DNA from 3 places in the Pseudanabaena sp. FACHB-2040 genome. Region 1 is predicted to be linked to each of the others. Evidence: predicted binding sites of a transcription regulator. Region 1 holds the regulator's gene; each other region holds the start of a gene.
What was found. The regulator HrcA, encoded in region 1, represses chaperone genes, less so after heat shock. The targets are predictions, from matches to a motif close to TTAGCACTCNNNNNNNNNGAGTGCTAA.

Region 1 (6,474 bases):
AGATTGGCGGCGGCTCGCCGCTGCGCCAGATTACCGAGCAGCAGGCCGAAGCTTTGAAGGAAAGCCTTAAAAGCAAAGGTCAAGAGGCCGAAGTCTATATCGGCATGCGCTACTGGTACCCGTTTACGGAAGAAGCGATTGCCCGCATCAAGCGCGACAACGTTGAAGAATTAGTCGTGCTGCCGCTCTATCCTCAGTTTTCGATTAGCACCAGTGGTTCTAGCTTCCGCTTGATGGAGCGGCTCTGGCTAGAAGATCCCTCGCTACAGCGAATCAACTACACCGTTATCCCCTCCTGGTATGACCGTCCTGGCTACGTTCAGGCAATGGCTGATTTGATTGCCCAGGAGCTAGACCAGCTGCCTGAGCCCAATCAGGGCCATATCTTTTTCAGCGCCCACGGGGTGCCGGTGAGCTATGTCAAGGAGGCAGGCGATCCCTACCAGAGAGAGATCGAAAACTGCACTACCTTGATCATGAAGGCGCTTAACCGTCCTAACGCTCACACTCTGGCTTACCAAAGCCGGGTTGGCCCAGTGGAGTGGCTACAGCCCTATACGGAAGATGCGATCGCAACACTAGCCGAACAGAGCGTTAAACAGCTCGTCGTTGTTCCCATTAGCTTTGTCTCTGAGCACATTGAAACCCTTCAAGAAATTGATATCGAGTACCGGGAAATTGCTGAAGAGGCCGGTATCGAAACCTTCAAACGGGTGCCCGCGCTTAACACTCACCCTGGCTTTGTAGCCGACATGGCTGACATGGTTTTAGAAGCGCTTAATTCGCCCCGCACGCTGTTCTCCGACGTCGTGCAGCCCGACAAACAGGTCAGAATTTATCCGCAAGATCGCTCTGCCTGGGGCATGACGCCCTTTGCTGAAGTCTGGAATGGTCGGCTAGCAATGTTAGGGTTTCTAGCGCTGCTGCTAGAGCTAATGAGTGGCCGAGGGCCGCTGCATTTGGTGGGTTTGCTATAGCTATCGGTCAATCGAGCACTCGCTAATCGGGCGGTAAATGTTGACTACCGCTTTGGGTATCTGGCTCTGGCATCGGCTTAGCCGCTCTCCAGTGCTGCCAAATATTTGAGGTGCGAATTACCAGCCAGAGCAGCAGCAGGGCAATGATCCCCCCCTGCTGGGGCGAGTCAAACGCCAAAATTGCCAGGAACACGCACAGAGCGTCTAGCACAAAAAAAGCCCAGAGGGGCGGTCGCCGAGGTCGGTAGAACCAGCCGATCTGCATTAGCTGGATCACCAGCGCCAGGAGCGCACTGATCAGACCCATCAAAAAAAACAGCCATCCTTCTAGAAACACCGTGCGGGCAACGGCAATCCCCGCGATGGCCCCGACAAACGGGCTGAGAACCAGCTCAGTGGTTTGCACCAGGCGCTGGCCCACAGGATCTTTAGACAAAACTAGCTCCACCAAAGACCAGCTCACTAGCAAACCCAGCACCCACGCTGGCGGCACCTGAGAGAGCAGGGGCACATTGGCCCAAAGCATATCTCCCGACATCAGCCCAATCATCAGCAGCGGCAGGGCCAAGCGTAAACCTGTTGCGGCAGAGATGGATAAAACGGCCAGAAGCTCAGGAAGAATCACGCAAACCTACTATAGGTTTTGAAGGAACACAAGCTAAAAGAACACAGGCTTTGAGAATTCTGAACAGGCAACTCATCAGCGCCCTTCCAGTGAAGCAGTGCCTCGCCTTGAAACTCCACCTTAGAACACAGATAACCTTCTCTTAAGTTATCAAGACACAGTTTGACTGTGCAGCCTAGAGGGCAGCCTCCCCCCAGACCGCACAGCCCAGCTAAATTCTGCCAATATAGAGAAATTCATGCCGTGGACACTGCAATGGGGGGTCGCAATGATAAAACAGGGACGCAGGAGCTAACGCTGCACCTGAGCATTTTGGGTGGCATTGTGCTGGTACTCTGGGGGGTCTATCTAGCCAATCTGCTGCTGTTTTCGAGGCAGCTAATTAACCTGGGAATTATGCCCAGAAGCGCCGTTGGCCTTAGAGGAATTGTCTTTGCCCCGCTGCTGCACGATAGCCCTTCTCACCTCATTGCCAACACTGTGCCTCTGATCACCCTAGGGTGGCTTACCCTGCTGCGCGGTCTGCGAGAATTTTGGCTCACCACTGCCCTAGTCATGCTTACTGCCGGTTTAGGAACCTGGCTGCTAGGAGCGCCTACCTCAGTTCACATTGGGGCCAGTGGCGTTATCTTTGGCTACTTTGGGTTTCTGCTGCTGCGAGGGTACTTTGAGCGCAGCGTAGGGGCAATTTCCCTGTCCCTGTTGGTGGGACTGCTTTATGGAGGGCTCATCGGGGGAGTACTGCCCGGCAGTTCAGGCGTTTCTTGGGAGAGCCACCTGTTTGGCTTTTTGGGAGGTGCGATCGCAGCCCGCCTTCTAGCCCGTCCCCGTCATCTCAGTTAGCGTAGCCTGGGCCTCTTTGACTGAGAGCCTCCGAGAGGTAGTCTGCTGCCGCCTCTACCACCGCCACCGCATTTTCATAGACCATTCGGGTGGGGCCTAAAATGCCTACGCTCCCCACAGGCACCGCATCCTTCAAGTACGTCGAAGCCACCAAGGCGCAGCCCTGCATAGGCTCCAGCGGATTTTCTGAGCCAATCCAAACCCGCACTCGCCTGTTGTCTTCCACCGTTGCAGGCTCAAAAAACAGCGGCCAAAGCTGGGCCTGATCTTCCTCTAACAGCTGCACAATTGCCTGCACCTGTTGAGTATCTGAAAACTCTGGCTGCCGCAGCACCTCAGCTAGCCCGCTAATGACCAGCTGAGTCGGCGCAGGGATTCGGGTCCGGCGGACGAGCTCTAGAATGGCATTCTGCAGGGTATCTGCGTAGCGCCGAAACTCATGATCCACGTCAGTCCAGTCGAGGGTAGCCACATCCGAGAGATGTCGTCCTCGCAGATGGCGAGTCAAGAAGTTAGACAGTATTTCCAGTTCTCGGCCTAGGGTATCTTCTTCCTCTAGCGGCGGCTGCAAACTATAAGGCAGACGAATCACCACAGACTGAGTTACTAAAGAATCCAACAGCACCACCAGCAAAATCTGGCCAGGATCTACCTGAATGAGCTGCAGATGCCGAATTTGGGCAGTTGTGGCCTGAGGCACCGTAATTAGAGCTAAGTAGCCGCTCAGGCTAGATAAGACCTGAGTAGCGCCTCGCAGCAACGCCTCAAAGCTCCACCCCTCCCAGTCCAACTCCCCCGCCAGCAGCACATCAACCTGCCGCCCCAGCGATTGGGTCGGACTCATCAGCTGATCTACATATAGGCGGTAGCCAAAGTCAGAAGGAACTCGACCGGCAGAAGTGTGGGGTTGAAAGAGCAGCCCCGACTTTTCTAGAAAGCCCATCGCATTTCTGACCGTCGCGGGGCTGACATTGAGGTTGTACTCCTGGACTAGGGCTTGAGACCCTACAGGCTCAGCGGTTGCTACATAGCGACGCACCGTTGCCCACAGAACCTGCTGTTGACGAAGATTGAGCTTTAGGGAAGGCTGCATGAAGCGGTCAGGAAACGACAACCCAACAGATCTTTTGAATTACATTAGCAGAACTTTAACTCTAGTCGTTTTTATGACCGTTAGCAGGTAATCTCAATACCGCTTCAGCAGATCTTTAGACAGGGGCCGCCTCTAGACGTCTTTACTGTGGGTATAGAACTCACCAACTCTAAAGCTAGTCGTGTTTTCTAGCTGCTTGAGCATAGAGCGGGTAATCAGTTTGCCCTGTTCTACCAGAACTTCTCCCGTGATTGGGTGCAGCAAGTCCTGATCGGCTCGGCGGCCAATCAGCGCTTCAATGTCCTGCAGAGAGTTGATATACATACCCGGAGGTAGCTCTACGACAACCCCATTGCCAACTACCCGAGACTGGCAGGCCAAACGCGAATTGGGTTTGCAGGAGGTAATGACTTCTAAAGTGCGCTGTTCTCGCCGATTAATCGGGGTTAGAGCATCCATGCCCTCCTTGACAAAAATGTGACAGGTTGCGCACATGCCCCGTCCCCCGCACTCCTTTAAGACATCCAAGTCCTTGTTGAGGAGAACTGACAGGAGGTTGCCATTGGTTTCAATAGAGCTTTCCTGAGCGATTGGCTCTAACCGAACGATTTTTGCCATAGTTTTTTTCCGAGGTAGGGGTTGCGAGGGAAAAGGGGCAGCAGGTTAGACCAGTTCCAGCGGCAGGACAAGGACAAGCTTAAGCATCCGCAGGGAGCAACAGGCTCTTTTGGCGAGGATCGAGGGCTTGTTCTGTGAGGATGGTGGCAAAATCACGAATGGTCTTACCGCAGTGCTTTACAAAAGCCTGAACCCAATCTTTGAGCCACTGCTGCTGCTCTAGCGTCAGGCTCGCTCCAGCAAGAGCAGCTTCGGTAGTGAGCCTGAAATGCCCTGAGCGGTCAATCTCAACAGATTCAAGCCAGGAATGAGCCGGACGTGCCGATCTCCAAGCGTTAGCTACTATTACTTTGCCCAAATATTGAGTGGTGAAATCGCTCAGGTGATTTAAGGCGGCCATCATTTCATCCCAGAGAACTGTCTGGCTGCGGGCCAAGGCCAGACTAGGCAGTGCTGCTAGCTCATCATTAGCGGAGGGATCTGAGCTAGCCTCAAGCGAGTAGCTTTGATTATTCAGGGTGACACAGCCTGCCAGGAGCCGGAAAGTCGCAACCGAAGTGGCTAAATCTTCTGTCAGCGTCACTTTTAACTGCTTGAGGGCAGTGACATAGGCTTCAAAAGGAACTTGGTTGCTGGTCAGCACCAGCAGAATAACGCCATCGGTAAGCTTGTAAATGTGAGCCTGCCGGCTGCCAAAGCGAAAGGAAAAGGCTTCAAAATCAGCTGGAGTAGTACTAACTACCTGTTGAATACCCTGGGCTAGAGCTTCTTTCTGCTGTGAGTTTAAGATAGTGTCGAGGCCGCAGAAAAAGGGCCGAGTGCGGCCATCCATCAGGGCCACTCCCGTTATACCGGGCAGATTCAGGAAATTCTGAATAACTTGCCGTTTCATACAAACTCAAGCTTTCACTCCAATAAGTTTCGGTCAGTGGCCTGAAACGAGTAATCTAGGGAAGGCAGATTGTACCGAATCGCTAAGTTAGCTAAGGTTGCCCAGTCTTAGCCAGACGATGATGGCAGATATCCTATCTGTGCGATTGTTAGGATGTGTCACCTTACTGCCACTGGCATCTTAGGGATTCTTAACATTTAGGGTTAGTTCCGATGTCTGACCTTCCTTTTACTCTGGATCAATTGCGAATTCTCAAAGCCATTGCGGCAGAGGGTAGCTTCAAGCGGGCAGCGGATAGCCTGTACGTGTCCCAACCTGCAGTTAGCCTTCAGGTGCAGAACCTCGAGCGCCAGCTCGATGTGCCGTTGTTTGACCGGGGAGGTCGACGGGCGCAGTTGACCGAAGCAGGGCACCTGCTGCTGAGCTATGGAGACCGCATTCTCAGCCTCTGCCAGGAAACCTGTCGGGCCATCGAAGACTTGCAGAATCTGCAGGGAGGAACCTTGATTGTGGGGGCTAGCCAAACCACAGGTACCTACCTGTTGCCCCGAATGATCGGTATGTTTCGCCAAAAATACCCTGATGTAGCGGTTCAACTGCATGTCCATTCCACCCGGCGGACGTCTTGGAGCGTAGCCAATGGTCAGGTTGATCTGGCCATTATTGGCGGGGAGGTGCCTCCAGAACTACAAGATTCTCTAGAAATAGTTCCCTATGCGGAGGATGAACTCGCACTGATTATGCCCGTTTTTCATCCTTTGGCGATGAATGAGGTGATTCAGCGCGAAGACCTCTACAAGCTGCAGTTTATTGCCCTAGATTCTCAGTCTACGATTCGCAAGGTCATCGATCAGGTGCTGACCCGCTGCGGCATTGAGACCCGTCGCCTGAAGGTAGAGATGGAGCTGAACTCAATTGAGGCAATTAAGACGGCGGTGCAGTCGGGGTTGGGTGTGGCCTTTGTGTCTAACTCGGCGATTGAAAAAGAGCTGCAGATGGGCGTTTTGCACCGAGCCAAGATTGACTCTGTAGTGGTGAACCGAGCGCTATCGGTAATTTTTAATCCCAACCGCTATCGCTCAAAGGCGGCTGAGGCCTTTACCCACGAAATTTTGCCCCAGTTCACCAATCAAACTTTAGAATTTAGAAAATCTAACGGCGAAAAGAATGGGGCAAAGCCAGAGATTGTTCGGCCTGCAATAGAAGTTCCTCCAACCGGCTCCTGATGTTTTGAAGTGACAGTCATTCATGGAGATTTTCTGCACTCGACCCAGCTGTCCTCGACCGGTCAATGTTTTTCCGGACTTAGACAGTGGCAATACGATTAAAACAGTGCAGCAAAAGTTTTGTATGACCTGTGGAATGCCGCTGCTTTTGGGCAGCCGCTACCTGCCTCAAAAGCTTCTTGGTCAGGGTGGATTTGGCA
Region 2 (6,474 bases), on a different contig from region 1:
GTTGCAGCGTGCCGTCATCCTTTGATCGGCCCACTCCCATAAAGGCACCATCCGCCTCAGTACCGCAGTAGATCAAATTATTAGTAGGAAAGGTCTTAGCCTGCTGCCAAAACAGATACTCCCCTTCTGCCTGCTTGACTTGAATGCTGCCTTGGGTCAGTGCGATCGCATTCATTTCATTAATTAGAAACGGCGATTCTACATAGCCCTGAATTTGCTGTTGAATTCGCCCAGTTAGTTCGATACGCAGTTGAGAGGCCAGATCGTGAATCGCTCGCTGGCTATTGCGAAAAGATAAATATTCTACTAGCGCCACAGCCCCTACCAATTGAGCGATGAAGGGCAGCACCAAGATCCACTGTAGGGGACGCTTAGCCCACGGTTGGCGAACCTGGGGAAAACGGAGAAGACGCGGCATACCACCTAGCGCAAAGGGATCCTCTACCAGTTTTCCCGCTAATTCTCATAAAGATCGATAGGGCAATGAACTGAACTCAACTTGCTCGGCGATCAAAAAGGGCTGCCTTCTCGCGAAGACAGCCCTGCTCAGTTAAGCCCCTAAAACGAGGCTAGGGAGAGTTGTTGACCTTAGTTTAGTAGTCGAAGTCGCCGCCCATGCCAGCGCCAGCGGGCGCATTTTCCTTAGGCTCGGGCTTGTCTACGACGATACACTCGGTGGTCAGCACCATGCCGGCAATGGAGGCCGCGTTTTGCAGGGCAGAACGGGTCACCTTAGCAGGGTCTACGATACCGATTTCGAACATGTCAACGAACTTATCGTTAGCGGCGTCGTAGCCAGTATCAAAGGGCAGTTCTTTGACTCGCTCAGCCACAACAGCGCCGTTCTTACCGGCGTTTTCAGCAATCCGCATCAGGGGAGCCGCTAGAGCGCGAGCCACAATGGTGCCGCCGGTTAGCTCCTCATCCTTCAAGTTAGCGTTGACCCACTCGGTCAAGCTGGGAACCAGGTGCGCCAGGGTGGTACCGCCACCAGGGACGATGCCCTCTTCAACCGCTGCCTTGGTAGCGTTGATAGCATCTTCTAGACGCAGCTTGCGGTCCTTCATCTCGGTTTCGGTAGCGGCACCCACTTTGATGACTGCTACACCGCCAGAGAGCTTGGCCAGCCGCTCTTGGAGCTTTTCTTTGTCGTAGCTGGACTCGGTTTCGTCGATTTGGCGACGAATCTGCTCGCAGCGGGCCTTCACCTGGGCTTCGTTGCCCTCAGCCACGATGGTGGTGGTGTCTTTGGTGATAGTGAGGCGGCGGGCTTTGCCCAGCATGTCGATCTTGGTGTTGTCTAGCTTGAGGCCGGTGTCTTCGCTGATCACCTGGCCGCCGGTCAGCACCGCGATGTCTTCGAGCATGGCCTTACGGCGATCGCCAAAGCCAGGAGCCTTAACTGCAGCGACGTTAAGCACACCGCGCAGACGGTTGACAACCAGGGTTGCCAGGGCTTCTTTCTCAATATCTTCAGCAATGATCATCAGCGGGCGGCCGGCGCGGGCAACCTGCTCCAGTACGGGTACTAGATCCTGCACCAGGGCAATCTTCTTGTCGGTAATCAGGATGAAGGGCTCGTCGAGCACAGCTTCCATGCGCTCGGTGTCGGTGACAAAGTAGGGAGAGGTGTAGCCCTTGTCAAAGCGCATCCCTTCAGTGACCTCCAGTTCGGTGGTCATGGACTTGCCTTCTTCCAAGGAGATGACGCCTTCGCGGCCCACCTTTTCCATCGCTTCAGCGATCATGTTGCCAACTTCTTCGTCGTTACCGGCGGAGATGGAGCCAACCTGAGCGATGGACTTAGAGTCGCCTACAGGGCGAGCGTGCTCAGCGATTTTCTCGACGAGGAAAGCGGTGGCTTTGTCGATGCCGCGCTTGAGGGAAATGGCGTTGGAGCCAGCAGCGACGTTACGTAGGCCTTCTTTGACCATGGCGTGGGCCAGCACAGTTGCGGTGGTGGTACCGTCGCCAGCAGCATCGTTGGTTTTGGAAGCAGCCTGACGAATCAGCGCGACTCCGGTGTTTTCAACGTTGTCTTCTAATTCGATTTCTTTAGCGATGGTGACACCATCGTTAACGATCTGGGGTGCGCCGAACTTCTTCTCTAGCACCACGTTGCGGCCCTTGGGTCCAAGGGTGACAGCAACGGCTTCGGCCAGAATGTCCATGCCGCGTTCTAGAGCACGACGGGCATTTTCGTTATAAATGATGCGCTTAGCCATAGTTCTTTAGTTGCGTTGTTGTGTTGAAACAGAGTTGGAGCGATCTGCCAAGTTAGGAGTAGGGCAGGTTTTGTAGCGAGTTCGTAAGCAGGCCGGTAAAGCTGTTTGCTAAACCTGCTCCCACGAGAACCTGCCCCACGAAACGGGATGGTTAGCCTAGGACAGCCAGAATGTCTTTTTCGGACAACAGCACATACTCATCAGCGCCAAGCTTGATGTCGGTGCCTGCGTACTTGGAGTACAGCACTTTGTCGCCAACTTTCACTTCGGTTTCTTGACGGCTGCCGTCGTCGCTGCGCTTGCCAGGACCCACAGCGGTGATTTCGCCCACCTGGGGTTTTTCTTTGGCGGTATCGGGCAGCAAGATGCCACCAGCAGTTTTCTCTTCGGATTCGCTTACTTTAACTAGAACACGATCGCCTAGCGGCTTAAGGCTAGACGCCGCTAAAGTTACAGCTGCCATAAAATGTTACTCTCCAGATTTGATACTCAATTAAGTTGCGCGCTTGTGGAATGATCCCGTGTAAAATCGGGAGCGCAATACTTCTTTTAGGACTTAGCACTCTCAAGCCCCGAGTGCTAATTTAAGGTGTTGGGGTGTGCGATCGCAACCATCCCCGCTGTACGGGTTCCCGAACAGTATTTTTCAGCTCCTCTGAAATGCCTATACAGCAAGTCTTTGCTCTTATCGCACTAATTCCCGGCAGCGCGATGGTTCTGACAGAAGCTGTTTCACCTTCTGTCTACCTAGCCCAAACTCCTCCCAGTAACCTGACCCAAACCCTGGAGAGCTTCGGCTACTGGCAAGAGGTGTGCCGCCTGCAGGTCGAAGCTGAAAAGTATGTCGAGGCCCAGGCTGCCTGTGCGACTGCGCTCCAGCTGCGTCCCCAAGAGACTGATCTCTGGATCACCCAAAGCAGCCTCTTACTGGCGTTAGCTCAATATCCCGAGGCTATCGCTGCGGCCCAGCAGGCTCTGACCCTTCATCCTAATAATGCGCTGGCCCTGACGCACCAGTGCCGAGCCTACCTCGAACTGAATCAGCCTGGCCAGGCGTTGAGCACCTGCGAGCAAGCGCTACAGCTAACCGATAGTGGCGACAATGCATCTATGGCGTCACTCTGGCTGTATCAGGGCCGCGCCTTGGCCCAGCAGCAGGACTATGAGGCGGCGCTGGTGGCCTATGAGCGATCGCTATTGACCAATCGGCAGGATGCCCAGGTTTTAACTTACCGCTGCCAGGCTTACCTGGATCTAAAACAGTACAGCAATGCCCTAGAAAGCTGTGAAGCCGCCCTAAACGGTGACTCTAGCTGGGGTAGCGCCAGCCCTGCCCTAGCCTGGTCTTTCCGGGGAATTGCCCACCGGGAGCAGGGGCAGCTTGTTCCCGCCGTGGCTGCTTTTGATCAGGCCCTGACCCTAAACCCGGAAGATGCATTCACTTGGGTAGCTCAGGGGCAGACCCTAGAAATGCTGGATCGCTTTGAGGAAGCGCTGCTGTCCTACAACCGAGCGGTGGCCCTGCAGCCCGACTGGTCAGAGGCGCGGGTGGGGCAGTGTGCCCTGCTTAACCAGACTGCTCAGTATGAGGCCGCGATGGCTGCCTGTGAGCAGGCCCTAGCGGGCAATGGAAATGGAGACTGGGGAGCAGAAGGGGCTGCCGCAGCATGGTCGCAGCAGGCCACGGCTTATCTAGGTTTGGATCGGCCTCAGGCGGCGCTGGCGGCGATCAACCGAGCTGTGGGCCTGAACTCGGAGTACGCCGCTGCCTGGAATAACCGGGGGGCTATTTTGGCACGCCTAGAAGATTGGCAGGGTGCGATCGCATCTCTCCAGCGCGCCACCGAACTCGACCCTACCTATGCCTCTCCCTGGATCAATGTGGGCCGCCTCCAGCGGCGGCTGGGGCAGTATGAATCGGCTCTCACTGCCTATGATCAGGCTATTGCTTTGGATCCCAATGATGCCGAAACCTGGGCTAACCGCAGCGTGGTGCAGTGGTATTTGCAGCAGCACGCTGCGGCACTAGAATCGGCAGACCGCGCCATTGCCCTAGATGAACGTACATATCTGGGCTGGTACAACCGGGCCACAGTTTTGGTGTCTCTAGAGCGCTACCCGGAAGCAGGCAGAGCCTACCAGCAGGCGATCCGAATTGCCCCCGATAGTGCTGATGCCTGGACCGGCATGGGCGTGGTGCTGGCCCGACTCAACCGCTATGACGAAGCCCGTCGAGTGTTGGCCAAGGCGTTAGAGCTAAATCCTCAGCAGGGGGTGGCTCAGGCTGCGTGGCGGGCTCTGCCGCCGCTGACTCGCCCAGGTCAGTAGCCGGAGTTTTTGCCACATCTGCTAGGAAAACTGCCATCATCAGCTAGGGCAAACGTCACTGCAGCGAGCCTGTAGCTTCACTGAGGAAGGATGGGAGACAGCATGGAGACGGCAGCAGAGCGATTGATTTTGGTGATAGATCATCACCCCGAGCATGTTCGCGTTATTGATCAGGCGCTGAGCGAAACTGCTGGTCAATACCGGCTGGTTGCGATCGCAGAAGTAGCGCAAGCGCTTAGTTTTCTCAACCGCCAAGGTGCCTACACCGATGCTCCTCGCCCCGACCTAATTTTGCTCGATCTCGACCTGCCCGAGAAAAATGGCTGGGAGATCTTAACCGCTATCAAAGCCGCGCCCCACCTGCGCCGCATTCCCATCGTCGTTTTGACACTAGCAGACAGTGAAGCCGATGTCTTCGACAGCTATGCAATGCAGGGCAACTGTTACGTGATCAAATCTGCCGACCTGAACCAGCTTTATCACCTCGTCAAGCGCATTGAAGATTTTTGGCTTGGCATTGTAACGCTGCCGCTGGAATGACACTTTCATCAATAAAAAGATTTATTAAAAAATAATAAAGTTCTGATCTGGGTAATAAGCAATCATCAAATTAAATAAGAATTTGACTGTTTTAACTAGCTAAATAAACAGGCTAATTTCGTTCATTTAAACCTTCCTGTTTATTTAAGAATTCATCTCCCAAGAGTCTCCTGCTGCTGAGATATGCTTCTGGATAGAGGCAAGAAATTAAGTCCAAAACTGTAGCCCTGGTCCGCTTGTAGGGCTGGATTAATACTACACAATCAACGGCTGTAGACGAAGCATCTATTCGAGAAAGGCCACTCAGTAGAAAGGCCATTAACCGACCCATTGAATAGACAGCCTGAAAAAAACAGATGACTGAAACTTCCCGGTTTTTAGTCCTCGCTCTCGCCTAGCTCGACAAGCAAAAAACCGGGGATTCACGTCAATTTCAACTCGGGAGAAGACCTCTCAATGACCGCCATGAATCTAGAAATCCAGGAAGCCAACCTCACCCACCTGAAGCAGCCGGAGATCCACAGCCTGACTCAGGTGCAGCCCCACGGAGTGCTGCTGGTGCTGCAGGAATCGGACTTGACGGTGCTGCAAGTTAGCCGCAACACTCGTGATGCCTTTGGTCTGCCGCCAGAGGAGGTGCTGGGCAAAAGCTTAGATGATCTGCTTGATGCTTACCAAGTCGATCAGTTTCGAGCCGGGCTGGCCCAAGACAATCTAGATATCATTAACCCCACCAAGATCTGGGTGCGGCGGCGTGGCGATGACTACGGGGTTTACGATGCTATTTTCCACCGCAGTGGCGACGGCTTCCTGGTACTCGAACTAGAGCCTGCCCTGAGCCAAGAGAACATTCCCTTCCTCAGCTTTTACCACCTGGCTCGGGCCTCGATTGCCCAGTTAGAGGCCAGCCCCAACCTCAAAGCTTTCTGTCAAATCATCGTTCATGAAGTGCGTAAAGTGACCGGCTTTGACCGGGTCATGCTTTATAAGTTTGACGACGATGGCCACGGTGAAGTGCTGGCCGAAGAGCAGCTTGAAGATATGGAATCTTACCTAGGGCTGCACTTCCCAGAATCAGACGTGCCTCAGCCCGCCCGCAAAATGTTTGTCTCTAACTGGATTCGGCTCATCCCCGATGCCAAGGCAGAGCCCGTAACCCTATTTCCGGCGCAAAATCCGGTAACGGGCCAGCCTACCGACCTGATTCTGTCTATTTTGCGGCAGCCCTACCCCTGTCACACTGAGTACCTGGAGCACATGGGCGTAGGGGCCTCGCTGACCATCTCCCTGATGAAAGATCAAAAGCTGTGGGGCCTGATTGCCTGCCACCACAAGACGCCCAAACACGTCCCCTACGAACTGCGAAAAGCCTGTGAATTTT
Region 3 (6,474 bases), on a different contig from region 1:
CCTTGACAGAGACTGGCTGACCCTCGGGAGAATCCACAGTAAAACGAACAGTGCGGCGAGAATCGTTGGTCCACTCCTGCGCCCCAGCCAGATCGACCCACTCTAGAGCAGGCTGATTGCTGTGATCGGGCTGAGTGCGCAGCAGCACAGCAATCTGCTGCGCCGCAGGAGCCTGAGCCGGAGTTGACTGAGCAGTGTACTCACTTAGCAGCCAGTCATGCCGATTGATAGGCACTGCATGATGCCCTTTAGCCGTCCATCCGGGCAGATTCAGGCCCTCCTGCCGCAGCTCTCGCAGCGCCTGAATCTGCGCCACCTGAGGTGACTGCAGCCAAGCCCCTTGGCCGCTGAGCAGGTTGGGGAGGGTGAGGGTTGCGATCGCAGCTAGGCTTACGACTAGCAGGATTTTAAGCCAGTGGTGGAGGGTTTTGTCTGGGAGGGGCATGGGAGAGGGGGATGCGGGGACGGGGAGACGGGATGGAAAAGGAAGATGGGGAAGGTAGGAAGGGTGGGGGAGATAGAGCAATTTAAGAATGCAGAGAACTCGAAGCTAGATATTTCTGCGTCTCCCCGTCCCTGCGCCTCTTCCTGCTACCTTCTCCCCTAAAAATTCGAAGGCGGAGGAGCCTCAAGCTCCAAACTAGAGGGAACGTATTGCTGAATCAGATTAACTAGACCTACCAAAGAGAGCAGCATCAGAGCAGAGTAGAGGTCGCCGCCCCAGCTTTCATGGAGCCAGTCGAAGGCAGCGGTGTTGCTGGTGCCGTGGAAGTAGCTGAGGAGAGTATTTCGCAGGATGTTGCCGACGATGCTGATAGTAATGGTGCCTACTAAAAAAAGGCTGCTCCTGAGGCGGGAGGTCCAGAGGCCGGTCCAGTGAAGCAGCATCAGGGCGACATAGAGGCTGGTGAAGAGCATTTTTAGACCGGCGCAGTGGGGAGCGACTTCGACGGTCTGGCCGTTGACAAATAGATAGATACTCTGGACGGTCACATCTACTCCGACCTGTACCAGCAAAAACCCGGCGACGGAGGCGATGAAGTGCTGGAGCGGCAGCACGTAGGGCTCGATCAGGTAGGGCAACTGGGTGGGAGTGGCTAGGGCAATCAGGGCTAGGGGAAATGCCTGGAGCTGAAACCCGGCGGTGCCTTTAAGGCAGAGGCATAGGCCTGCTAGCAGCAAAGGGAAGGAGAGATTTGCCCAGTCGGACAGGCCGCTAGTGTAGAAGACGGCTGCGATCGCAACCAAACCCAAGCCCAAGGGATGCCAACGCTCAGGCAGTTCGGCCCAGGTTTGGCGTTGACCCCAGGCCAGATACAGCGCAAAGGGAATGCCGATCAGGCCGTGGCTGAAATACTCGTGCTGGATGCTAATGGACTTGTTGAGCCAGCCGTCTACCCAGTGCCACAGCAGGGGGCCATAGAGCAAGAGCAGCAGGGCTGCGATCGCGCTCTCTAGGGGCGCTTGTTTTAAAGTTCTTAGGAAACCCGATGAGATAGCCATAGCAGATGTATTAGACCGCCTTGGGGGACAGAGAGGCTTGCATAACCTGGTCGCGGAGGACGCTGACGACCCGATCTATCTGAGCTAGAGTCAGGCCGGGGTACATGGGCAGAGACAAAATTTCTTGGCTGAGCGCCTCTGCCTGGGAAAAGTCGCCCGGCCCATAGCCCAAATTCTCAAACGCGGGCTGCAGATGGCAGGGCACCGGATAGTGAATGCCGGTTTGAATGCCTGCCGCCTCGACCGCCATCTGCAGAGTAGTGCGATCAATCGGGCAGTTTGGCATCACGCGAATTACATATAGGTGGTAAACATGGCCCGCTCCACTGTCATTGCAAAGCGGCAAAATGCCGTACTCAGCTAGTGGTTTTAGGGAGTTGTCGTAGTGCTGAGCCAGGTGGTTGCGAGCCTGATTCCACCCACCTAGGTGGGGCAGTTTCAGGTGCAGCACTGCTGCCTGAAGCGTATCGAGGCGGCTATTGGTACCGGTTGGATCGGTGTGGTAGTACTTGCGGGTGGCTCCATAGTTTCGCAGAGACTTAACCGTTTGGGCCACACTGGCCCGTTGCGTTACCAGCATACCGCCATCACCCAAAGCCCCTAAATTTTTGCTGGGGTAAAAGCTAAAGGCAGCAGCCTGGCCCACCGACCCAGCCCAGTAGCCCTCTCGCTGGGCCAAATGTGCCTGAGCCGCATCTTCAAAGATCAGCAGATCGTGACGTTGAGCCAAAGACAGCAGCCCCCTGGGCGATACCATCTGACCATAGAGGTGCACCGGCAAAATGGCGCGAGTACGAGGCGTAATGGCCGACTCAGCCGCCGTCAGATCAATTAGGGCTGTGTCGCCATGACAGTCCACCAGCACTGGAGTAGCGCCCGCCCGCAAAATGCCAATCAGCGTAGCGACAAACGTATTGGCCGGCAGTAAAACCTCATCTCCTGGGCCAATGCCACAGGCCGTCAGGCCAAGTGCGATCGCATCCGTGCCGCAGCCCACTCCCACCGCCTGCTCTACCTCACAGGCCGCTGCAAACGCCGCCTCGAACGCCGCCACAGCTTCTCCCAAAATGAAATCGCCCCGCTGCAAAACTGCCTCTACAGCTTGGGCAATGTCAGCTTTGAGCGGCTCATGCTGCCACGAGAGATCAACGAACGGAACTTTTTCTAGAAACGGACTCGTCATTGCACTTCCAGAGAAACAATTGAGCGAACCAAACTAGCCTCAGGCCCATACCGGCCATTCATCCGCGTAACGTTGCCCTGCCGTTCTAGACAGAAACTGCCCTTCATTGAACACGGAAACTCATGAAATCTCTGTAAAACTTGGATGAGGGATTTCAGTCATACCCAGTCCACTTTAGGATCCGGAGCTTTTCTTGAGGCAAAACTCCACTGATAGATCCAGTGCTGGACTTGGACAAGGAACATTCTCACAAACCCAGCTACAGAATGCCCCCCAAACCCTTTTCCCTTATCAAGCAGTCCTGTTCACCCCCTGTAAAGATCTAAACCTATGGACTTCCAGACGGCCCGCCAGTTCCTGTTTCACCAGACTATCCAGCCTCAGGAAGGCCAAGAAGAAAGCTTCTACAGCCGCTTACGCCAGGGGCAGCCCCCCATCCCCGGCCAAGTCACCTCGCTACTGCTAGCGCTCAAAGTCGTCTACGAAGGTCTGCAAAACGTACCCGCCCTAGACAAAGACCTGGTGCAAGCCCTCTTCATCCTCTCCTACGAAAGCCGCCAGCTCTTTGAAGCAGGGCAAAAGGCAGGCGTGATCTGGCCACCCCTGCTAGACGATGACCTGAAGCGTATTGCAGCGGCAGCTAGGTCAATTATTAAGGGAAGTTGGGGGTAGATGGGTGGGAGGGTGAATGAGTAGGAGGGTGGATGAGTGGGAGGGTGGATGGGAGAGATACACAGTTTGAGCAAGGCATAGGGCTAAGAGCCGGATCGCTTCCGAAATATTCCCGGCTCACAAAACAACAGAAAACCTCTGCTCCCTCTCCACACTCCCTACTCATCCACCCATCTACCCCCTGAGCTGGTTCGGTAAACCATACCTGCTCAGGAGTTGCGATCGCATTTTTCTCCCGGCTAAATTAGCACTCAGGAGGCAAGAGTGCTAGCTCGGCTGGTAAGGCTTCACGACACAAGAGGTCTTTATCGGCGCTCCTAGCCCGAGTTGGGCGGCACCTGCAGTTGCAGGAGGCTGGCTCAATCGAGGTAACTTTTTCAGTCACTCAGCGAATTTGCATTGGGAGGATAGTTATGGCAGCTGTCACCTTGAGTGTGTCAACTGTAAAACCTTTGAGCGATCGCATTCTGGTCAAAGTCAGCGAAGCCGAAGAAAAAACCGCTGGCGGCATTTTGCTGCCCGACACGGCTAAAGAAAAACCCCAGGTGGGTGAAGTCGTGCAGGTCGGCCCCGGCAAGCGCAGCGACGACGGCTCCTATCAGACCATGGAAGTCAAAGTCGGCGACAAAGTGCTCTACTCCAAGTACGCTGGCACCGACATCAAGCTCGGCACCGAAGACTACGTTCTGCTGCGCGAGCAGGATATTTTGGCAGCGTTGGGATAGAGGGGTTGAGGGTATAGGGTGCAAGGTTTAAGGCACAGAGCAAAAGCCTCGTCCACTTCCCTTAAACCCTAAACCCCATACCCTACCCCCCTACACCCCACACCCCTTTCCCCTAAATCTCTATTTGCTACTTTCCTCGCATTTCAGTTAGGAGACCTATTCATCATGGCTAAAACGATTACCTACAACGAAGATGCTCGCCGCTCGCTGGAGCGGGGTTTTGACAAGCTGGCCGAAGCGGTTGCAGTCACCCTCGGACCCAAGGGTCGCAATGTGGTGCTAGAGAAGAAATTTGGTGCGCCTCAGATCATTAACGACGGTGTCACCATCGCCAAGGAAATCGAGCTGGAAGACCATATTGAAAACACTGCCGTTTCTCTGCTGCGTCAGGCCGCGGCAAAAACTAACGATGCTGCTGGTGATGGCACCACCACCGCAACTGTGCTGGCCCACGCCATTGTGAAGGAAGGTCTGCGGAACGTGGCTGCGGGTGCCAACGCGATCACCCTCAAGCGCGGCATCGACAAGGCTACTGCATTCCTAGTAGACAAAATTGCTGAGCAGGCCCGTCCGGTGGGCGACTCCAAGTCCATCGCTCAGGTTGGCTCCATCTCTGCCGGTAATGACGACGAAGTGGGCCGCATGATCGCTGAAGCGATGGACAAAGTCGGTCGCGAAGGCGTCATCTCCCTGGAAGAAGGCAAGTCCATGACCACCGAGCTGGAGGTCACCGAGGGGATGCGCTTTGACAAGGGCTACCTGTCTCCCTACTTTGTTACCGACACCGAGCGCATGGAAGCGGTGCTGGATGAACCCTACATCCTGATTACCGACAAAAAGATCACCCTGGTGCAGGATCTGGTGCCTGTGTTGGAGCAGGCCGCTCGGGCAGGCAAGCCTCTGATGATCATTGCCGAAGACATCGAGAAAGAAGCCTTGGCAACCCTGGTGGTGAACCGGATGCGTGGCGTGCTCAACGTGGCTGCGGTCAAGGCTCCTGGTTTTGGTGATCGCCGTAAGGCCATGCTAGAAGACATCGCGGTGCTGACCGGCGGCCAAGTGATCAGTGAAGACACTGGCCTCAAGCTAGAAAACGCCAAGCTGGAAATGTTGGGGCAGGCCCGCCGTCTCACCATCACCAAAGACACCACGACCATCGTGGCTGAGGGCAACGAAGCCCAAGTAAAGGCCCGCTGCGAGCAAATCCGTCGCCAGATCGACGAAACCGACTCCAGCTACGACAAAGAGAAACTGCAGGAGCGGTTGGCTAAGCTCTCTGGCGGTGTCGCTGTGGTCAAAGTTGGGGCTGCTACCGAAACCGAGATGAAAGACCGCAAGCTGCGCCTAGAAGATGCCATCAACGCTACCAAGGCAGCGGTTGAAGAAGGCATTGTCCCCGGTGGCGGCACCACCCTGGCCCACCTGGCTCCCCAGCTAGACGAGTGGTCTGCGGCTAACCTCAGTGGCGAAGAGCTAATTGGTGCTCAGATTGTCACCCGCGCTCTGGTTGCCCCTCTCAGCCGCATTGCTGAAAACGCAGGCTTTAACGGCGCTGTGATCACCGAGCAGGTCAAAGCCAAGGACTTCAATGTGGGCTACGACGCCGCTAACAACGAGTTCGTAGACATGTTTGAAGCGGGTATTGTGGACCCCGCCAAAGTGACCCGGTCTGCCCTGCAAAACGCGGCTTCGATTGCCTCTATGGTGCTGACCACCGAGTGCATCGTGGTCGATAAGCCTGAGCCGAAGCAGCCTGCGGCCGGTGCCGGCGCTGGCATGGGCGGCGACTTCGACTACTAAGGGAGACCAGAAACCGGGATTCTTGAAGAATCCCGGTTTCTAGAACGGTTGCTAAGCGACGCGACGAAGCGGTTGTCCCCAAGACAGCCGCTTTTTGTGGGCAAGTGATGTTTGAGGGGGTGCGATCGCACTACACTAAACCCAACGACTCCCTCAGGAGCCGTCCAAAGATGTGCGTTTGCGGCAATCGTCATGGCTAAATCTGCAAAGTCTGAAAACGTCCCCAAAGCGATGCAGGAAAAGTTTGACCGCATCACCGCGATTACCGATGAATTTGCCCAGCAACACCTTAATGACGAATACGCAGTGCTCATTCGTCAGGCAACCGCTGCCCTGTGTCGCAAACGACCTTCTCCCCTAGCCAGCGGTAAAGAAAAGACCTGGGCCTGTGGCATTACCCACGCGATCGGCATGGTCAATTTTCTGTACGACCCCGCTCAAACCCCTCATATCAAGGCAAAGGATCTATGCGAATGGTTTGGTGTGGGCGTGAGTACGGGGCAAAGCAAGTCTAAACAGGTGCGCGACAGCCTAGACATGCACAAACTGCATCCAGACTGGTGTGTGTCCAGCCTTGTCGAGCAAAATCCC

Region 2: groES (co-chaperone GroES) is a predicted target of HrcA. The motif match lies at 2,782-2,808, and genes of this name have one in related genera.
Region 3: groES (co-chaperone GroES) is a predicted target of HrcA. The motif match lies at 3,603-3,629, and genes of this name have one in related genera.

What each region holds. Positions count from the first base shown of each region.
Region 1 is NZ_JACJQO010000005.1:47,891-54,364, forward strand. It holds gene hemH (ferrochelatase) at 1-977, shown strand, start outside; gene H6G13_RS03975 (DUF4126 family protein) at 1,000-1,602, opposite strand; gene H6G13_RS03980 (rhomboid family intramembrane serine protease) at 1,858-2,445, shown strand; gene hrcA (heat-inducible transcriptional repressor HrcA) at 2,438-3,538, opposite strand; gene H6G13_RS03990 (2Fe-2S iron-sulfur cluster-binding protein) at 3,671-4,156, opposite strand; gene H6G13_RS03995 (hypothetical protein) at 4,236-5,048, opposite strand; gene H6G13_RS04000 (LysR family transcriptional regulator) at 5,261-6,274, shown strand; gene H6G13_RS04005 (serine/threonine-protein kinase) at 6,297-6,474, shown strand, end outside.
Region 2 is NZ_JACJQO010000022.1:421,595-428,068, reverse strand. It holds gene H6G13_RS24880 (ATP-binding protein) at 1-418, opposite strand, end outside; gene groL (chaperonin GroEL) at 594-2,225, opposite strand; gene groES (co-chaperone GroES) at 2,377-2,688, opposite strand; gene H6G13_RS24865 (tetratricopeptide repeat protein) at 2,937-4,553, shown strand; gene H6G13_RS24860 (response regulator) at 4,656-5,093, shown strand; gene H6G13_RS24855 (ATP-binding protein) at 5,550-6,474, shown strand, end outside.
Region 3 is NZ_JACJQO010000022.1:234,325-240,798, forward strand. It holds gene H6G13_RS24035 (cyanoexosortase B system-associated protein) at 1-445, opposite strand, end outside; gene crtB (cyanoexosortase B) at 604-1,503, opposite strand; gene H6G13_RS24045 (DegT/DnrJ/EryC1/StrS family aminotransferase) at 1,514-2,686, opposite strand; gene H6G13_RS24050 (Dethiobiotin synthetase) at 3,017-3,358, shown strand; gene groES (co-chaperone GroES) at 3,772-4,083, shown strand; gene groL (chaperonin GroEL) at 4,249-5,883, shown strand; gene H6G13_RS24065 (DUF6398 domain-containing protein) at 6,076-6,474, shown strand, end outside.